2 regions of the Hyphomicrobium nitrativorans NL23 genome follow, and region 1 is predicted to be linked to the other one. Evidence: riboswitches for the same ligand, from Rfam matches in the RefSeq annotation. Region 1 holds a riboswitch; the other holds the start of a gene.

The links. Region 1 has a riboswitch for cobalamin ahead of W911_RS18715 (DUF1636 domain-containing protein). Riboswitches for the same ligand answer to the same signal wherever they lie in the genome.
Region 2: it holds a riboswitch for cobalamin, as region 1 does, so the genes downstream of both, W911_RS09105 (ribonucleoside-diphosphate reductase subunit alpha) here and W911_RS18715 (DUF1636 domain-containing protein) in region 1, are expected to answer to the same signal.

The regions. Positions count from the first base shown of each region.
Region 1 is NC_022997.1:1,511,837-1,518,897, forward strand. It holds gene cobN (cobaltochelatase subunit CobN) at 1-964, opposite strand, end outside; gene cobW (cobalamin biosynthesis protein CobW) at 974-2,011, opposite strand; gene W911_RS18715 (DUF1636 domain-containing protein) at 2,008-2,547, opposite strand; cobalamin riboswitch at 2,660-2,854, opposite strand; gene cobO (cob(I)yrinic acid a,c-diamide adenosyltransferase) at 2,947-3,558, shown strand; gene W911_RS06985 (cobyric acid synthase) at 3,566-5,017, shown strand; gene W911_RS06990 (ABC transporter ATP-binding protein) at 5,041-5,823, opposite strand; gene W911_RS06995 (FecCD family ABC transporter permease) at 5,820-6,809, opposite strand; gene W911_RS07000 (ABC transporter substrate-binding protein) at 6,806-7,061, opposite strand, start outside.
Region 2 is NC_022997.1:1,953,242-1,960,302, reverse strand. It holds gene aceA (isocitrate lyase) at 1-1,137, opposite strand, end outside; gene W911_RS09115 (short-chain fatty acyl-CoA regulator family protein) at 1,268-2,686, shown strand; gene rraA (ribonuclease E activity regulator RraA) at 2,709-3,200, shown strand; cobalamin riboswitch at 3,353-3,573, shown strand; gene W911_RS09105 (ribonucleoside-diphosphate reductase subunit alpha) at 3,688-6,561, shown strand; gene W911_RS09100 (ribonucleotide-diphosphate reductase subunit beta) at 6,669-7,061, shown strand, end outside.

The DNA.
Region 1 (7,061 bases):
GGCGGCCGTCGAGCTCCGGGAGCACGACGTTCATCGCGAGATCGCTGGGCGACAGGCCGCGGGAAGCTTCGTCCCATGCTGTGCGTGGGTGGCCCGCGAGGGCGACTTGCAGCACGGGGCAATCCGCCGCGTCGAGAAGCGTCGTCTCGTCGGTGCGCATGGCGGAGAAGGCGGTCGCGTTGAGGATGACGTCGGGGCGGGCGCTTACAATGAGGTCCGTCACCGGGTTCGCGACGTCCGCGTCCTTCAAGCTCGTCACGGCGACGGCTATCGCGCGGAGGCCGCGCTGCTCAAGTGCATCGCAGAGTGCGGTGATGGGCCGATAGTCGCCGGCGAGGAGGCTTGCCCGATAGAACGTTACGAGCGCGACGGGTTTCCCCGACAAGCTCTCTACGTTTTCGAGGGCTGTCGGGTTGCCGCTTGCGTCGAGCGCCAGAGCGGCGGGAAGCGCAACGGGCGGATCGACTTCGGTAGACGTGCCGAGCAACTGCGCAGCAAAGAGCAATGCGTTGCGCGCGTTGGCGGGGCCGCCGCTGCGGAAGTAACGCTCGAAGGCGGTCAGCACATCGCGCGGAACGGTCGAGATCGCGTCGAGGCGCGCATCGCGGCGGTCGTCGCCCGGCAATGCGATGAAGTGGATGCCGTGCCGCCGTGCCGCTGCTGCGATCTGCTCGAAGCCATAACGCCAGTAGTCGAGGCCGCCGAGGCCGCGCACGATCACGAGGCGCGCGCCCGCGATCACGCGCTCGATATAGAGATCGACCGACATCGGGTGGCGAAGCTGCTTGAGGCTTGCGAGACGTAGTGTGGGAAAGAGCGTGGGGCTCTCGCTCCAAACCGAGGCAAGGGCGGAGAGATCGCTGTCGCTGAACGACAGGACGACGACATCGGCGGGCGTCTGTCCCAGATCGACCGCGCCGTCTATTTCATCCAGCGATCCCGTCTCGACTGCTAGCAGGTGCATCCGGTCATCTTATACGGTCCCGATGGCCTGGGCGATGGCGTCGCGATCCAGTCCTTTCTGGCCGATCACCACGAGCCGGCCCTGGCGCGGTTCCTCAGGGTGCCAGGGGCGGTCGAACTGGTGCTGCAAGCGCGAGCCGACACCCTGAATGAGGAGGCGCATCGGCTTTCCGTTGATTTCGGCAAAGCCCTTGATGCGCAGAATGTCGTGCGCGTCGGCCGCGGTGCGGATCCGCTCCAGGAGGCCCTCTGGCGCGTCGAGGGAAGGGATATCGAGGATGAAGGTATCGAAATCGTCGTGATCGTGCTCGGCCTCGTTGTCGTGATGAGACGGGCGTGCGGCAAGATCGGTCTCGGCTGCGGCGCCGAGGCCGAGCAGAACCTTGGGGTCGAGCTGACCGCCGGTCGTCTCGACAACCTTAACGGCGCGCGGCACGGCGGCCTTGATCTCGGCGGCAACCTTTTCGCGCTCGTCGGCGGTCATCAGGTCGGCCTTGTTGAGAACGATCAGATCGGCGCAGAGCAGTTGATCCTCGAACACTTCTTCGAGCGGATTGTCGTGATCTAGGGAGGTATCCTCCGCGCGCTGGGCTGCGAGCGCGTCGGGATCGTCCGCGAACCGGCCAGCGGCCACGGCCGCGCCGTCCACCACCGCGATCACACCGTCGACGGTCACGCGCGAGGCGATAGCCGGCCAGTTGAATGCCTGGACGAGCGGCTTCGGCAGCGCGAGCCCCGAGGTCTCGATCAGGATGTGCTCGGGCGGGTTATCGAGCGCGAGCAAGCCTTCGAGCGCGGGCACGAAGTCGTCCGCCACCGTGCAGCAGATGCAGCCGTTCGACAGCTCGACGATGCTTTCCTCGTTGCAGCTTTCGATGCCGCAGCCTTTCAGGATTTCGCCGTCGATGCCGACATCGCCGAACTCGTTGACGATCACGGCGAGGCGACGTCCCGCGCCGTTTTGGAGAATGTTGCGCACGAGCGTGGTTTTTCCGGCGCCGAGAAAGCCGGTCACGATGCTGCAGGGAACTTTGGCGACCACGGTCATGAATTTTGCTCCGGATGGATGAAGCCGAGGGGCGGAACGCGGGCGATCACGCTCTTGCGGAACGGTTCCGGCCGTTCCTTCCAGGGGACGATGCCGTCGCTGGATTGCCGGTAGGCGCGCGCGAACGTGACGATGTCGTCGAGATGCACGGCGGTTTCGAGGTTGCCGACGAGGTATGTCCACTTGTTGCGGCCGGTGAGCGCGATGGTGCTGGGGCGGTTGCAGACGGACAGGCATTGAACGGGTGTGACGTTGACGTTTTCGTCGGCGGACAGGCGCTCGCTCAGGATTGCGGCGAGGTCGCGTCCGGGCTGGAGGAAGCCATCTCCATCGGGCAGCATCTGGCGGCACGTGACGCAGACGAAGACGGTGATCGATGCGTCGGACTTGGGTGCGGGCACGAGATTTTGGAGAGAGTTGGAGGTCGCGAACACGCTGCAGTCCTGGCAAGCCCCCTCGGGGTCCGACGGTTCGGAGCACGTGCATGGCCCGGACTGAGGAAGAAGCGGCGCGCTATCGCCGGACGGTTTGCTCACTGAGAACGCCTGCCCCGCGCGCAGAATGCGGCGCGTTGTTTATCGAACGACGGCAAGTGTGAGGATCGTGTCTTCACGGGCATTCTCCCTGGCCACCCCTCCGGGGCCATGCGAGTGTCTTACTCTGACGGCCGGTCTCCTGGCTCTCGGGTCACCTGCATTCTATCGCCTTCCCGGTTTCCCAGTGGCACGATCGATCGAACGCTCGCCGATTACAGTTGCGGGGGCAGCTGCGGCTTCGGCCTCGCTCGGCATACCGCATTCCCGTTCAATCCTCTTGCGAGGAACCGTCCCGGGTTTGATAAAGGCTGCCAGATCGCTGCGTCAATGGAAATCGGGCGCAAATTTTGGCTTCTCGGCGCGGGGCGCTGGGGCCCATGGATAAGAAAGAGACTTCATATGGCAGCAGCAGAGAAAGACGACGCCCGGCACCGGGAGAAAATGGCGAAACGCAAGTCTGCGCAAGACGCCGAGGTTTCCTCCAAAACGGTCGAAAAAGGGCTTCTGATCGTCCACACGGGCAAAGGTAAGGGGAAGTCGACTGCGGCGTGGGGCCTCGTGCTGCGCGCATTGGGGCGCGGCAAGCGCATCGGCGTGGTCCAATTCGGCAAAGGCGCGTGGGAGACGGGTGAGCGAAAAGCGCTCGAAACGTTCGGCGACCGGGTCGTCTGGCATACGCTCGGCGAGGGGTTTACCTGGGAAACGCAAGATCGCGCGCGCGACGTCGCTGCGGCGGAGAAGGCATGGGCCCAGGCCAAAGCGTTGCTTGCCGATCCTTCGTTCAATCTCATCGTTTTCGACGAACTCAACATTGCGTTGCGGTACGATCATTTGCCGCTCGCCGATGTGGTCGAGACGCTGCGCAACAAGCGGCCGGATCTCCACGTCGTCGTGACCGGACGGAACGCGAAGCCCGAGCTGATCGAAGCGGCCGACCTGGTAACGGACATGACGCCCGTGAAGCATCACTTTGCGGCCGGAGTGAAAGCTCAGGAAGGCATCGAGTTCTAGAGCGCCCATGAAAGCGATCATGTTTCAGGGCACGGGCTCGGATGTGGGCAAGTCGCTCCTGGTCGCGGGGCTTGCGCGTGCGTTCACCAATCGCGGTCTTCGCGTGCGGCCGTTCAAACCTCAGAACATGTCGAACAATGCGGCCGTAACGGCGGACGGCGGCGAGATCGGGCGCGCGCAGGCGCTCCAGGCCCGCGCGGCCCGTGCGGTGCCGAGCGTGCATATGAACCCGGTGCTGCTCAAGCCGCAGAGCGAGATCGGTGCGCAGGTCGTCGTGCAGGGGCGCGTGATCGGCAACGCGCCGGCGCGTGGCTATCACGCGATGAAAGCGCAGTTGATGGAGCGCGTTCTGGAGAGCTTTCATCTGCTGGGAGAAGATGCCGACCTCGTTCTTGTCGAGGGCGCGGGTTCGGCGTCGGAGGTCAATCTTCGCAGCGGCGATATTGCGAACATGGGGTTTGCAGAAGCAGCCGACGTGCCTGTCGTGCTGATCGGCGACATCGAGCGCGGGGGCGTGATTGCGAGCCTCGTCGGGACGCGGCATGTGCTGAGCGTTGACGATGCCGCGCGGATCGTCGGCTTCATCGTCAACAAGTTCCGTGGCGATCCCGCGCTGTTCGCCGACGGCATGGCGGACCTCGCCGCGCGGACGGGATGGCAGGCGCTGGGGCTTCTTCCCTATTTCGACGCGGCAGCTCGGCTGCCCGCGGAAGATACCCAGTCGATGACGCACGACGCGGCCACGGGGGGACGTCCTCTCGTCGTTGTGCTGGCGTATCCGAGAATTTCGAACTTCGACGACTTCGATCCGTTGCGGCTGGAGCCTGTTGTCGATGCGGTCTTTCTGCATCCGGGTGAGCCCATTCCGGGCACGGCTGCGCTCGTGATTCTGCCGGGCTCGAAGGCGACGATGGCGGATCTCTCCGCGTTGCGCGCAACAGGCTGGGACATTGACCTTGCGGCGCATGTGCGCCGCGGCGGCCATGTGCTGGGTATCTGCGGCGGCTATCAGATGCTTGGGCGGAGGATCTCCGATCCTGGCGGCATCGAAGGGGCGCCGGGCGAGGCCAAGGGGCTGGGTCTCCTGGATGTCGAGACCGTTCTCACCGGAAACAAGACGCTGACAGAGGTACGAGGCGTGTCGTGTTCGGCAAGCGCTGCGGTCAAGGGCTATGAAATGCACGTCGGGCAAACGACAGGCGTAGGATTGGAGCGGCCGATGATCCGTTTTCAGGATGGGCGTGCGGACGGTGCTCGGAGCGCGGACGGGCGTGTTGCGGGGTGTTATCTCCACGGTCTCTTTTCGAGCGATGCCTATCGCGAAGAAGTGTTGCGCGGTCTCGGCGCGCAAGGGTCGCCGCTCAATTACGAACACGACGTGGATGCCACGCTCGATGCGCTTGCGGCGCATATCGAAGCGCATATCGATTGCGACCGCCTCCTGGCGCTCGCGCGCTGAGAGCCCGCGAACGGCTTTTCGGATTACCGCTGCAGTGGCAACCGTGCGACCGGCTGCACAAGCAGCCCATCCTCGGTGACGGTGCGGTGGATGCGAACGCCGTAGACCTTCGCGAAATGTTCGTGGGTCAAGACGTCCTCGGGCTTGCCGTCGGCGGCGATGCTGCCCTTGTCGAGCAGGACGAGACGGCGGCACCACCGCGCGGCAAGCGAAATCTCGTGCAGCGACACGATGATCGTGCGCCCTGCTGACGACAATGCATCGAGCGTTTCCAGCAGCGCGATTTGATGGCCGGGGTCCAGGGCGGCGACGGGTTCGTCTGCGATCAGGATCGGCGTGGCCTGGGCCAAGACGCGCGCCATCAGAACGCGCGCGCGCTCGCCGCCTGAGAGCGTCGAGACGATGCGATTGCGGAGGTGTGCGATGTCGGTCAATGCGATGGCGCTTTCGATCTCCTGGTGATCTTCGGAGCCAAGGCCGGAGAGCGTGGAGAGGTAAGGCGTGCGCCCGAGCGCGACGACGTTTTCGACCGAGAGCGGCCAGGCGATTTCGCGATCCTGCGGCAGGTAGCTCGTCAGGCGAGCCAGCGCACGGCGATCGATCTCAGGCAGAGGCTTGCCGTCATAAGAAATGCCGCCTCGCGATGGCACGAGCCCGAGGATCGCTTTGAGGAACGTGCTTTTCCCCGCGCCGTTGGGGCCGATCAGTCCGATCACGCCGTCCGGTGCGAAGTCGAGCGAGACATCGCGGACGATCGTCTGGCCGCCGAGATCGACGCTGAGGTTTCGGACGCTGAGACGGGTCATGTGAGCGTCCTGCGGTAGCGAATGACGAGGTAGAGGAAGAACGGTGCGCCGACGATGGCCGTCAGGACGCCGAGCTTGAGGTCGCGCCCGGGTGCAATGAGGCGCACGGCGATGTCGGCTGCGAGGACGAGCGAGGCCCCGGCGAGGGCGCTCGGAAAGAGAAGGCGGCTCGGTTTCGATCCGACCACCGGCCGCAGCAGATGCGGAACGATGAGGCCGACGAAACCGATGGCGCCGGCGACGGACGTTGCCGCACCGACCGACGTGGCCGTGCCAAGGATCGTCAACGTTTGCGTACGGTTGAGACGCACGCCCATGCTTTGAGCGGCATCGGACCCAAGCGACAGCGCGTCGAGCGCACGGCCGAGCGGTGCAAGCATCACCCAGCCGATAATCATGAACGGAGCCGACAGCCAGACGTGGACCATGGAGCGGTCCGTCAGAGATCCGAGCATCCAGAACAGGATTTCCATGGCCGCGAAGGGATTGGGAGACAGGTTCAGCGCCAGCGAGGTCATGGCGCCGGCAAGGCTTGTGATCGCGACGCCGGCGAGGATCAACGTCAGCGTTCCGGCGCGGCCGCCCGCAAGGATCTGGATGACCATTACGGCAGCGATGGCACCCAGCATGGCGAGCACCGGCAGCGCCAGTGCAAAAGCCGCCGAGAGGCCGGTGTAGATTGCTATGACCGCGCCGAGAGACGCCGAGGCGCTGACGCCGAGCACGCCTGGATCGGCAAGGGGGTTGCGCAAGTATCCTTGCAGGACGGCGCCTGAAAGCCCCAGCGTTGCGCCGATCATCGCGCCGAGGATCGCGCGCGGCAGGCGGATTTCCTGCATGACGAGGCGGGCGGCCTCGTTGTTGCCGCGGAACAAGCCGTCGAACGACGTCGCCAGGTCGAGGCCGGCGGGGCCGGTGAACAGAGAGGCCGCGAACAGAATCGCGACGAGGAGCGCGAGGCCGGCGATGACGAGACGATAGCTCATGGCGCAACTGGCTTTCGTGGGCTGAGCTGAGCGGCCGCATCGGCCAAAATGCGAACGGCTTCTGCTGTGAACGGCGCGCCGCAGACCCAATACCTATCCGGGACGGCCGTCATGGGGCGACCTTGAAGAATGGCACTTAAGGCCGGATGCTCGAACGTCTGATAGGCAAGTGCGGGGGCGCTGCTTTCGTAGCGTGTTCCGCCGACGATGAGATCGGGCGCGGAGACAACGAGGATTTCGAGGGGCAGGCGG
Region 2 (7,061 bases), 440 kb from region 1:
CGCGAACTCGGCCTGCTGCAGCTCCGAGTACGCCGCCATGCCACGGTCGCGGTAGCCACGCGCCAGCTCGAACATGCCGTAGTTGAGCTGATGGAACCCGGCGAGCGTCACGAACTGGAATTTGTAGCCCATCGCCCCGATCTCTTTCTGGAAGCGCGCGATCGAGGCTTCGTCGAGCTTGGACTTCCAGTTGAACGACGGCGAGCAGTTGTAGGCGAGCATTTTGCCAGGGAACTCGCGATGGATGGCCTCCGCGAAGCGCGCGGCATCCTTGAGGTTCGGCGTCGACGTCTCCCACCAGAGAAGATCGGCGTAGGGCGCGTAGGCAAGACCGCGCGCGATGCACGCATCCACGCCGCTCTTGAGCGCATAGAACCCTTCCGGCGTCCGCTCGCCGGGGACGATGAACTCGCGGTCGCGCACGTCGATGTCCGAGGTGATGAGCTTGGCCGACTCCGCATCCGTCCGCGCCACGATCACCGTCGGCACGCCCATGATGTCGGCCGCGAGCCGCGCGGCCACGAGGTTGCGGATGTGGGCCGCCATCGGAATCAGCACCTTGCCGCCGAGATGCCCGCACTTCTTTTCGGACGCGAGCTGGTCTTCGAAGTGCACGCCTGCAACGCCCGCCTCGATGTAGGCCTTCATGATCTCGAACGAGTTGAGCGGACCGCCGAAGCCGGCTTCCGCGTCGGCAACGATCGGCGCCAACCACGTCTCGACGCTCTTCTTGCCTTCGGCGTGCTCGATCTGGTCGGCGCGCTGCAGTGTGCGGTTGATGCGCCGCGCAAGCTCGGGGCCCGCGTTCGCCGGATAGAGGCTCTGGTCCGGATACATCGCGGATGCCGTGTTGGCGTCGGCCGCCACCTGCCACCCCGAGAGGTAGATCGCCTTGAGGCCCGCGCGCACCATCTGCATGGCCTGGTTGCCGGTCACAGACCCCAGCGCGTGCACATAGGGCTCCGAGCCCAGAAGCTTCCAGAGACGGTTCGCGCCATGCTCGGCAACCGTCTGCCGCACCGGCATCGAGCCGCGCAGCCGCAGCACGTCCGCCGCCGTGTAGGGACGCTGGATGCCGTCGAAGCGGCCCGGCGCCGCGTTTGGGATAAGATCGTCGAAGGTGGTCTTCTTGGTCATTGCGCGTCCCTGCTTGCCAAACTCGAATATTCGCATTATCCGCAAAGAGAGATCCCGATAAACTCCTGAAAACGCGGAGTTTTGCAAACCGGGCACTGCAAATTTGCGAATTTTGCGAATGAGGCCACGAATGCGAAAAGCCTTCATGGGGGTGCGCCTGAGGCGTCTCAGGGAAGAGCGGGGCCTGACCCAGGTCGCCCTCGCGCGCGCGCTCGATCTCTCGGCGAGCTACCTCAACCAGCTCGAAAAAAACCAGCGCCCGCTGACGGTCCCCATCCTGCTCAAGATCAACGCGGTGTTCGGTGTCGACGTGCAGCTCTTCTCCGAGGACGAGGAAGCGCGCCTCATCGCGGATTTGCGCGACGTGATGGCCGATCCCGGCCTCGACGAAGAGATCGCCCTCACCGAACTCCGGGAGATCGCCTCCAACATGCCCGCCGTCGGACGCGCGATCGTGAAGCAGCATCGCCGCCTGCGTCAGGCCTCCGAGCGCGCGGATGCGCTGGCGATGCGCCTCGGCGTAGGCACGGAGGAACACGAACCCGCACAACTCATGCCCTTTGAGCAGGTGCGCGATTATTTCTACGCCCATCACAACTATTTCGCTGAGCTGGACGAAGCAGCCGAGAAACTGTTCGCCGCTGCGCGCCTCACCGTCGGAGATTGCGCCGCAGGCTTGAAGCGTTATTTGAGCGACCGGCTGCGCATCCAGGTCGTGATCGAAGCACCGAACGAACAGACGCATGCGCAGCGCAGCTTCGAAGCACCCGCGCGCGTGCTGCGGCTCTCATCCACCCTCATGCCGGGGCAGCTCGCGTTCGAGATGGCCACGCAGCTTGCGTATCTCGAAATGGGCGACACCATCGACAAGCTGGCGAGAGACGCGGCATCCGGCAGCGAGGAGACCTACCGGCTCGCCCGCATAGGATTGGCCAATCACTTTGCGGGCGCGTTGATCATGCCCTATGGGCGCTTCTTCGAAGCAGCCGAACGGCTGCGCTACGACATCGAGCTACTGCGTCAGCGCTTTGGCGTCGGCTTCGAGACCATCTGCCATCGTCTGAGCACGCTCCAGCGCCCGAATGCGCGCGGCGTGCCGTTCTTCTTCGTGCGCGTCGACCGCGCGGGCAACATCTCGAAGCGCCAGTCCGCCACCGATTTTCACTTCTCGCGCGTCGGCGGCTCGTGCCCGCTTTGGAACGTCTACGAAGCGTTCTCCGTCCCGGGCCGCATCCTCACCCAGCTCGCCACAATGCCGGACGGGCGCACATACCTCTGGATCGCACGCACCGTATCGCGCGGGCACGGCGGCTACGGCGCTCCATCGAAAACGTTCGCCATCGGCCTCGGCTGCGATATGAGCCACGCGAACAGGCTCGTGTATGCGAAGGGCCTCGACCTCAAGGATCAATCCGCGGCGGTTCCGATCGGCGCCGGCTGCAAAATCTGCGAGCGGCCCGCCTGCCCGCAACGCGCCTTCCCCGCCATCGGACGGCGCACCGCCATCGACGAAAACGAGCGGCGCTTCACCCCATATCCGGTCGCATGACACAGCAACGAAAGGGCGAACGATGACAGTCAGCACTTGCGATCTCTCCGACAAGCACGGCGAGCACGCGCGCATCCCCGCGCCGGTGTTCCATAACTTCGGGGCGCGCCGCGCGTTCCACGGACGCGCCGTCACGGTGAAATGCTTCGAGGACAATTCTCGCGTGAAAGAAGTGCTCGCGACACCCGGCAACGGCCGCGTTCTTGTCGTGGACGGAGGCGGCAGCACGCGCTGCGCGCTGCTCGGCGACATGATCGCGAAAGATGCAGTCGCAAACGGCTGGAGCGGCATCGTCGTGTTCGGATGCGTGCGCGATACGGCCGTTCTCGAAGGCCTCGACATCGGCATCAAGGCGCTTGGCACCAACCCGAGACGTTCGACACGCCGCGGCGAAGGAACCCTCCACATTCCCGTCGACTTCGCCGGAATTCAAGTGAAGGAAGACGACATCGTCGCCGCCGACTGCGACGGCATCGTCGTCATCGCCGCGAAACACGCGACGGAAATCGGGTAAGACGCAGGGCTCCCGCCGCATCCCGGTTTGCTGTCAACGGCATTCCGTCGACTGTCACCGATAAACACAACATCTATACACAGCCGCGCCGTAAACACGCGTTTCACGCAACATCTTGCGGCACCCGCCTTGCGGCACCCTCAGAATCAGACGCTATTGAAAGCGTCATAGGTCGCCGGGCGGAACCGCTCGGCGCTAAGAGGGAACCCGGTGCGCTCGGCTTTCTGCGAAGGCGAGCAATCCCGGGGCTGCCCCCGCAACTGTAAGCAGCGAGTTGCCTGTCGAGAGCGGCCACTGGTGCATGGCACCGGGAAGGCCAGACAGGCGACACTGACCTGCGAGCCAGGAGACCTGCCTGTGACGAGATTAATTCGTCCTCGGGCGGGGTGTCCCGGTGGGTGGTATTCTGACGCCTCTGCATGCGCGGAGGCACGGATGCGCGTCCCCATTCGGCCCAAGCCCCCTTTTTCCTTTAAGGGGTTTGCCGATGTCCATCGCAATAGAAGCCAGAAGCTCCAGCGCCGCATCCGTCTCGGGCGGCAGCGCCAAGACGCCGGCCACCGCGCCAGCGCTGCAAGTCATCCGGCGCAACGGCTCCGTCACGCCGTTCGATCCGACAAAAATCACCATCGCATTGACGAAAGCGTTTCTCGCCGTCGAGGGAAACCGCGCCGCCGCCTCGCGCCGCGTGCACGAGATCGTCGAAGATCTCGCCGCCCAAATCGTCTCCGCACTCACGCGTCAGGGCGACCACGGCCGCACATTCCACATCGAAGACATCCAGGATCAGGTCGAACTCGTCCTGATGCGCGGCGAGCATCACAAAGTCGCACGCGCCTACGTCCTTTACCGCGAAGCCCGCGCCCAGGAACGCGCCGCAGCCACCGCTGAGGTCGAACATTCGGAACAGCCCGCCCTCAACGTCAAAGCCCGCGACGGATCGCTCCGCCCTCTCGACCATCAGCGCCTCTCGCTGATCGTGCGCGAAGCCTGCGAGGGCTTGTCCGAGACCAGCGCCGAGGACGTGCTCGCGGAGACCTATCGCAACCTCTACGACGGCATCGCCGCCCACGAGCTAACGCTGGCGCCGATCCTCGCCGCCCGCACGCTGATCGAGACGGAACCCGCCTACAGCGAGGTTTCCGCCCGCCTCTTGATGGATCAGCTTCGCGAGGAGGCACTTTCGTTCGTCTCCAGCCGGCCGGAGCGGGCGAGCCAGGCCGAAATGGCCGAGCGCTATCCCGAATACTTCCGCAGCTATGTCGCCCGCGGCATCGCAACCGAACTGCTCGATCCGGAGCTTGCCCGCTTCGACCTTGAACGCCTGGGCCACGCCCTCAAGCCCGAACGCGACATGCGGTTCCAGTTCCTCGGCCTGCAGACGCTTTACGACCGCTACTTCCTGCAAACGCGCGGTGTTCGCTTCGAGCTGCCGCAAGCGTTCTTCATGCGCGTCGCGATGGGTCTCGCCCTGCGCGAGATCGACCGCGAGGCGAAAGCCATCGAGTTCTACGACCTGATCTCGTCGTTCGATTTCATGTGCTCGACGCCCACGCTGTTCAACGCCGGCACGCCCCGCGCCCAGCTCTCGTCCTGCTTCCTCACTACCGTTGCCGACGATCTCGACGGCATCTTTAAGTCCATCAAGGACAACGCGCTGCTCGCAAAGTATTCCGGCGGTCTCGGCAACGATTGGACGCGCGTGCGCGGCCTCGGTGCTCACATCAAGGGTACCAACGGCGAGAGCCAGGGCGTCGTGCCGTTCCTTAAAGTCGCGAACGACACGGCGATTGCCGTCAACCAGGGCGGCAAGCGCAAAGGCGCGGTGTGCGCGTATCTCGAAACCTGGCACATCGACATCGAGGAGTTCCTCGACCTCCGCAAGAACACAGGCGACGACCGCCGCCGCACGCATGACATGAACACGGCCCATTGGATTCCGGACCTGTTCATGCAGCGCGTCGCCGAGGACAGCCACTGGACGCTGTTCTCGCCGGACGAAGTGCCGGACCTGCACGACCTTTACGGCCGCGCCTTCGCCGAGCGCTATGCTGAGTACGAAGCGAAGGCCGAGCGCATGGAATTGCGCATCGCACGCCGCGTCCGCGCCGTCGATCTCTGGCGCCGGATGCTCACCATGCTGTTCGAGACAGGCCACCCCTGGATCACCTTCAAGGATCCGTGCAACCTCCGCTCGCCCCAGCAGCACACGGGCGTCGTGCACTCGTCCAACCTTTGCACCGAGATCACGCTCAACACCTCGAACGACGAAGTCGCGGTCTGCAACCTGGGCTCCGTCAACCTCGCAAACCACGTCACGGCCGATGGCCTCGACCGCGTGCGCCTCGCACACACGATCGACACGGCCATGCGGATGCTGGACAACGTGATCGACATCAACTTCTACACCATCCCCGAGGCGCGCCGCTCCAACCTGCGCCACCGGCCCGTGGGCCTCGGCGTAATGGGAGTCCAGGACGCGTTGCACACGCTGAAGATCCCGTACGCATCGGACGAAGCCGTCGCCTTCGCCGATACGAGCATGGAAGCGATCAGCTACCACGCAATTTCGGCGTCCGCCGATCTTGCGGAAGAGCGCGGCCGCTATCCCTCGTTCGACGGCTCGCTCTGGAGCCGTGGCATCCTGCCGATCGACTCGCTCGCACTCTTGAGCGACGCGCGCGGCGGCGATCTCCGGATCGATACGTCCGCCACGCTCGATTGGGCACCGTTGCGCGAGCGCATCCGCACCGTCGGCATGCGCAATTCCAACGTCATGGCGATTGCACCCACAGCCACGATCTCGAACATCTGCGGTGTTGCGCAGTCCATCGAGCCCGTGTTCCGCAACCTCTACGTCAAGTCCAACATGTCGGGCGACTTCACGGTCGTGAACACGCATCTCGTGCGCGATCTCAAAGCGCGCGGGCTGTGGGACGAGGTGATGGTATCGGATCTCAAATACTTCGACGGTTCCGTCGGCGCCATCGACCGCGTGCCGGAGGACATCAAGGCGCTTTACGCAACCGCCTTCGAAATCGACTCGCACTGGCTCGTGGATGCCGCCTCGCGCCGGCAGAAGTGGATCGACCAGGCCCAGTCGCTCAACCTCTACATCTCGGCGCCGAACGGACGCAAGCTGGACGCGCTCTATCGGCTCGCGTGGGAGCGGGGCCTCAAGACGACCTACTACTTGCGCTCGCAGTCCGCGACCCATGTCGAAAAATCGACGCTCAAGGGCACGGACGGCAAGCTCAACGCCGTCTCGGGAAGCGGCATGGTGTCGGCGCCGGACGCACACGAAGCGCACGTCCCGCGTGCCTGCTCGATCGAAGATCCCACCTGCGAAGCTTGCCAATAGGCAGCAGCGCAACCCTGCCGGGCCCCCGCGCCCCGGCCTCGATCCCGAATGCTCGTAAGTAATGCGTCGGCATTCTCCAGCTTTACATCCTGCCTTGGAGAAGTCTCATGCTTGACTGGTCGGAACCAGCCGCAAACCGCGCGCCTCAAGCGCCGCTCCCCTCGCCCGCCATCGTGCCGGACGCCGAAAGCGGCACCGGCCTCGGACACATCGACCGCAGCGGCGGACGTGTGCGCGTCGACGATAAGGCAATGATCAACGCCCGCGCCGACGTGAACCAGCTCCTGCCCCTCAAGTACGGCTGGGCCTGGGACAAGTATCTGTCGGGCTGCAACAATCACTGGATGCCGACCGAGGTCTCCATGCAGGCCGACATCGCGCTCTGGAAATCGCGTGACGGGCTCACCGAGGACGAACGGCGCATGGTGAAACGCAACCTCGGCTTCTTCGCCGCATCCGAAAGTCTCGTCGCCAACAACATCGTGCTCGCCATCTACCGG